DNA from 2 places in the Kaistia algarum genome. Region 2 is predicted to be linked to the other one. Evidence: predicted binding sites of a transcription regulator. Region 2 holds the regulator's gene; the other holds the start of a gene.
What was found. The regulator PhoB, encoded in region 2, activates phosphate uptake and scavenging genes when phosphate is short. The targets are predictions, from matches to a motif close to TGTCATNNANCTGTCAT.
Positions count from the first base shown of each region.

Region 1: the regulator PhoB is predicted to act here: its motif matches at 1,387-1,403, upstream of OSH05_RS10125 (acetoacetate decarboxylase).

Region 1 covers NZ_JAPKNJ010000001.1:2,085,112-2,088,295, forward strand. The annotation lists gene OSH05_RS10120 (hypothetical protein) at 18-371, opposite strand; gene OSH05_RS10125 (acetoacetate decarboxylase) at 559-1,305, opposite strand; gene glpK (glycerol kinase GlpK) at 1,433-2,920, opposite strand; gene OSH05_RS10135 (NrsF family protein) at 3,014-3,184, opposite strand, start outside.
Region 2 covers NZ_JAPKNJ010000001.1:1,757,509-1,760,692, forward strand. The annotation lists gene pstB (phosphate ABC transporter ATP-binding protein PstB) at 1-765, shown strand, start outside; gene phoU (phosphate signaling complex protein PhoU) at 788-1,504, shown strand; gene phoB (phosphate regulon transcriptional regulator PhoB) at 1,538-2,239, shown strand; gene OSH05_RS08580 (GcrA family cell cycle regulator) at 2,429-2,971, opposite strand.

The sequences.
Region 1 (3,184 bases), 330 kb from region 2:
CCGGCTCGCAAAGCTCGTCAGCCGCCGCCTTTGGCGGTTGCAACGACATGGCGATCACCGAGAAGGATATACCGCAAGAACGACGCGTCGTCATTGTCCAGCCCGCGACGGTGCAACTCGACATATTCGACGGATTCCTCCCGCGACAGCCCCCGCAGGCATTCGCGGCCGTCGACGTCGAGCGACAACCCGCCGGCGCGCTGGAATCGCGCCCTTGCGGTATCATCCAGTGGAAGGGGCGCGCTGTGGGCGTCAACTTTTCGCAGGGTGCCGCGAACCGCATCGTTCTTGCGCGGGGAGTGGGGGGTTGCCGGGCTTTGCCGCTTGCCTCCCCCTCCTTCCGGCCGCTCGATTCCTCGCTGCACCGTCACGGCTTCCTCCCGGATATCCGTTGCTACCGCTGTCGGAGTCCTAGGCCTCAACTGTTTACGAAAGCAGAATCCCGACACGCAAACCCGCGCCTTGCGCGGCGTATTGCGCAGGGCAGCGCCGACTTCAAGAGGCGATGGGAAAGCCGCTTGCCCCTGCGGCTCCAGCCGATAAAGGCCAGCCCGCCGGTCAGGTCGCGGGTGCAAGATAGTCGTAGACGACCTCGCCAAGCCCGAGCGTCAGGTCGGCCTTGAAATGGACGGCTGACAAAACCTCGAGAACCGGCAGCTTCGCGACATCGCAGCTGACATGCGGCCGCAGATCCAGCGCGGCCGGTCCGGTCCAGGCCCCTTTCAGCGTGATGTCTTGCGTGTAATAGCGCACGAGTTCGCAGATCCTGGGTGTTCCGTCGACATGCGGAATGATCTTGATCAGGAAATTCGGCGCCTTCAGGGAGGCGAGGATGGCGTCCTCGTCGGCTGGCCTGTGCTTGTAGCCCATGGTCCCGACAGCGCAGAGCACGCTGCCATAGTGCAGCGTTCCGACGATCACTTCGCTTTCATGCACGAGCTTCGGCTTTGCGAGCTTCTTGGGAAAGCCCCAGAGTTCGCGGCCGCCGGCAATCGGCGCGTCGTCGTCCAGGTACATGGCGTGGACATAGCCACCCGTCTGGCCGTTGAAGCGGACCGGGATGACCTGTCCGGTTTCGGTATAATCCCCGAAGCCGGTCGAGTCCGGCATTCGGATGAACTCGTATTTGACGATCGGGTCGATGATCTCAAGCGGCGCGGGGACGACGGCTTCGAGCGCCTCGCGGCTCGTCCGGTAGGTGATCACGATGAATTCGCGATCATAGAAGCGGTAGGGTCCCGGCGGATAGGACGGGTTGGTCAGCGGCATCGCATAGGCGCGGCGTCGGACCTCGTCGATATCCATGGTTCTTACCCCAATTGCCGGAATCGGCGTTCTCGCCGGGCTGTGCTGCCCGGTAGCGTAGGGAGTGAAGCTTAACGACTCCGTCATGACGCCCTCATGGCGGCGCAGCCGTCCGCCGCGGGACGCGTCAGGCCGTCAGCGTTCGCTTCACGGCATCATGCCAGCCGGCGAGCTTCGCTTCGCGTTCGGAGCCCGTCATGCCGGGCAGAAAGCGCTGCTCGCGGTGCCATCCGGCGGAGAAGCCCTCTTCCCCGGGCCAGACGCCTTGCTGTCGGCCGGCGAGCCACGCCGCGCCAAGGGCCGTCGTCTCCAGGACGACGGGGCGGTCGACCGGCGCGTCGAGGATGTCGGCCAGTCGCTGCATCGTCCAGTCGCTGGCAACCATGCCGCCATCGACCCGCAGCACCGTCTCGCCGCCCGACGCCCAGTCGCGCTGCATGGCGTCGAGCAGGTCACGGGTCTGGAAGCACACGGATTCAAGCGCTGCGCGCGCGATTTCCTTGGGCCCTGTGGAGCGGGTGATGCCGAAAAGGGCACCGCGGGCATGGGCATCCCACCAGGGAGCGCCCAGTCCGGTAAAGGCGGGAACCAGATAGACGTCCTGATGCGGATCGGCTGCTGCCGCCATCGGCCCGGACTGGTCCGCTCGGTCGATGATGCCGAGCCCGTCGCGCAGCCATTGGATGGCGGAGCCGGCGACGAAGATCGAGCCCTCCAGCGCATAGGTCGTCTTGCCATCGAGCCGATAGGCGATCGTCGTCAGCAGGCGGTTCTGCGACGGCACGGGATCCGAGCCGGTATTCAGGAGCGCGAAACAGCCCGTTCCGTAAGTCGCCTTCATCATGCCGGGGGAAAAGCAGGCCTGGCCGAGCGTCGCAGCATGCTGGTCGCCGGCGATGCCGGCGATCGGAACCGCCGCGCCGAGGATGTCGGGATCGGCCGAGCCGAAATCGTCGGCCGAATCGCGCACATCCGGCAGCAGCGAGCGCGGCACGTCGAAGAGGCGCAGCAATTCGTCATCCCATTCGCCGCGGTGGATATCGAAGAGGAGGGTGCGCGAGGCGTTCGTCGCGTCGGTTGCGTGGACCCGGCCCCCCGTCAGGCGCCAGAGCAGGTAGCTGTCGACAGTGCCAAAAGCGAGTTCGCCGCGTTCCGCCTTCGCGCGGGCGCCCTCGACATGGTCGAGCAGCCAAGCGATCTTGGAGCCGGAGAAATAGGGGTCGAGCAGGAGGCCGGTCTTCTGCCGGACCAGGGCTTCCGCGCCTTCCGCCTTCAGTCGGTCGCATTGGTCGGCCGTGCGCCGGTCCTGCCAGACGATGGCATTGTGGATCACCTTGCCGGTGGCCCGGTCCCAGAGGATCGTCGTCTCGCGCTGGTTCGTGATGCCGATGCCGGCAAGATCGGATGCCGCGATCTTGGCGTTGGCGAGCGCAAAGCGGATCGTCGCCAGCGTCGTCCGCCAGAGATCCTCCGGATCATGCTCGACCCAGCCGGAGCGCGGGAAATGCTGCGCGAATTCCTGCTGCCCAAGACCGCAAACGCGGTAGTCGGTGTCGAAGACGATCGACCGCGTCGACGTCGTGCCCTGGTCGATCGCCAGTATGAACCCGCTCATGAGGCCTCCCCGCCCATCTCCGCAGAGGCGGCTCTCGAAAGCGGCCTCCTCCTCCGCCGCTTCTATAGCGGCGTTCGAGAATGCCGGCCACACTCACCAGCGTAGCAGGCGCGCTCCGAGGAGCGCCCCCATCACCGTCACGGCGGCAATCGCGAGGGCGTACCAAGTGGCGACGAAGAGGGGCGAATCGTCGGGACAATGCGCAGCATAGAACGTCGCGCCGACGGCTCCTGCCGCGAGGCCTGCCACGGCTCCGGCGAGTGC
Region 2 (3,184 bases):
GGACATGGCATGGCCGAGAAGATCACGATCCGCAATCTGAAGTTCTTCTACGGCGAGAGCCTGGCGCTGAAGTCGATCAACCTGCCGCTCTACGAGAAGAAGGTCACGGCCTTCATCGGGCCGTCGGGCTGCGGCAAGTCCACGCTGCTGCGCGTGCTGAACCGCATGTACGACCTCTACCCGAGGCAGCATGCGGAAGGCGAGGTTCTGTTCGATGGCGGCAACATCCTGGCGCCGGGCCAGGATCTCAATCTCCTGCGCGCGCGCGTCGGCATGGTGTTCCAGAAGCCCACGCCGTTCCCGATGTCGATCTATGACAACATCGCCTTCGGCATCCGCCTCTATGAGAATATCTCGCGCTCCGAGATGGACGCCCGCGTCGAGGCGGCGCTGACGCGCGGTGCGCTCTGGAACGAGGTCAAGGACAAGCTGACGTCGAGCGGCCTGTCGCTCTCCGGCGGCCAGCAGCAACGCCTCTGCATCGCCCGCTCGATCGCAGTACGGCCGGAAGTCGTTCTGTTCGACGAGCCCTGCTCGGCGCTCGACCCGATCTCGACCGCCAAGATCGAGGAGCTCATCGACGAGCTGACCGCCGACTACACCATCGCGATCGTTACCCACAACATGCAGCAGGCGGCCCGCGTCTCGGACTATACCGCCTTCATGTATCTCGGCGAGCTGATCGAATTCGACGAGACGTCGAAGATCTTCACGGCTCCGAGCGACAAGCGCACGCAGGACTACATCACCGGACGCTTCGGCTGAGCCCGGACGGCAGGAGGACGACATGTCGGAACATATTGTTACCCGATACGACGACGAGCTGAAGAACGTCCAGCGCCGCATCGCGGAAATGGGCGGCATGGCCGAACGGCTGGTGGATCTCTCCGTGTCCGCGCTGACGCGGATCGACACGGCCACCGCGAACATGGTCATCGCCGAGGATCGGCGCCTCGACGAGATCCAGCGCGAATGCGAGGAAGAGGCGATCCGCATCATCGCCCGACGCCAGCCCATTGCTGTCGACCTGCGTGAGGTCATCGGCGCGATGCGCATCTCCAACGACCTCGAGCGCATCGGCGATCTGGCCAAGAACATTGCCAAGCGCGTCCTCGCGCTCGACGGGCAGTTCCAGTCGAAGCGTTTCATGACGGGTGTGGAGCATATGGCGGAGCTGTCCCTCGCCCAGCTCAAGGACGTGCTCGACGCCTATGCGACGCGCGACGTCAACCAGGCCTTCGAGGTCTGGAAGCGCGATGCCGATATTGACTCGATGTACACGTCGCTGTTCCGCGAACTCCTCACCTACATGATGGAGGATCCGCGCAACATCTCGCTGTGCACGCATCTGCTGTTCTGCGCCAAGAATATCGAGCGGATCGGCGATCACACGACGAACATCGCCGAGACCGTGCACTACGTCGTCACCGGCGAAGCGCTCACGCAGGATCGTCCGAAGCAGGACGAGTCGAGCCTGACGAACGTCACCTATGAGAACATTTGATCGGCTCGCTCCGGTCTGGTCGGGGTTAGCTGAATGACACCACGGGTTATGGTGGTTGAGGACGAGGAGGCGCTGAGCCTCCTCCTACGATACAATCTCGAAGCGGAAGGCTACACGGTCGACGTGGTGCCTCGCGGCGACGATGCCGAGACGCGGCTGCGGGAGACCGTTCCCGATCTGCTGCTGCTCGACTGGATGCTGCCTGGAATCTCGGGCATCGAGCTCTGCCGCCGGCTGCGCGCGCGCGACGTCACGCGCACGCTGCCGATCATCATGCTGACCGCGCGTGGTGAGGAGCAGGAGCGCATACGCGGCCTGTCCACGGGGGCAGACGACTATGTCGTGAAGCCGTTCTCCGTGCCGGAGCTGATGGCGCGCGTCCGCGCTATCCTGCGCCGATCGCGGCCGGAGGTGATCGCCTCGCTGCTGCGGGCCGGCGACATCGAACTCGACCGGGAGACGCACCGCGTCCGCCGTTCCGGCCGTGAATTGCGGCTGGGGCCGACCGAGTTCCGCCTGCTCGAATTCCTGATGAAGAGCCCAGGCCGCGTCTTCTCGCGCGAGCAATTGCTGGACGGGGTCTGGGGACGGGACGTCTATGTCGACGAGCGCACCGTCGACGTCCATATCGGCCGCCTGCGCAAGGCGGTCAATCGCGGCCGCGTCAAGGACCCGATCCGGACCGTCCGCGGCTCAGGCTACGCCTTCGACGACCAGTTCGTCGGGGTCAACTGACAGAATAGTCGCCGCCGCTTAAAAGAAGGCCTTCCCCCGCGTAATACGCCGAAAGGGGAAGGCAGGCGGGCACGCGTTCCTGAAGGACAAGCTCCATTGGGAGCATCGGCCTCGTCCAGACCTCTCCTGCGGAGAGGTCGGATCGCGGTTATGGGGACCCTCTCTCGCGGACGAGAGAGGGAAGCGCACTCAGGCGCTGACCATCTTGCGCTCGCGCCGGCGTTCGTGAACCGGCTGGTAGGCGATGCGGGAATGATACTCGCAGTATGGAATTCCCGAATTCGAGCGCTGGCCGCAGAAATGGAAATCCTCGGAGCTCGGATCGCCATTCGGCCATTTGCAGGTCTGCTCGGTGAGCGTCAGGATGCTCGCATGCAGGCTGATCGGAACGACGACATCGTTGCTGTCGGTCGGACGAGGGGCGCGACGCGGCTCCGGCGCCAGTTGCCCGATGGGCTTCAGCGCCGTATTGCCGGCGACGAGCGGCCGTGTCATCGGCGGCTGCGGCCGGCCGGATACGTTGGTACGGCCGGTCGAGACTGCCGGCTGTTTGCGGGGTCTGGCGATCGGCGTCGTGGCCGGCTTCGCCCTGCCCGAAAGGCTGAGGCGATGCACCTTGCCGATGACCGCGTTTCGCGTCACGCCGCCGAGTTCCGTCGCGATCTGGCTGGCGCTGAGACCGTCGGCCCAAAGCTTCTTGAGCAACTCAACCCGTTCGTCCGTCCAAGTCATGGCTCATCCTTGTCGGTCGGAGCGGCCGTCGGAATCCCTAATGCTCGCCGCCCGCTACGCCGGACGACGACTGCGCAAATACAAGGTTCGGGGAAAACAGCTCGCTCGATATTTCGTATCTTAACGAACATTAAGCTACTATATGGCGTGACTCGCTGACAAGAGTCCGGCCGAATCAGAGACGGCGATCTCGGCTTTTTCCCCAGATTGGAT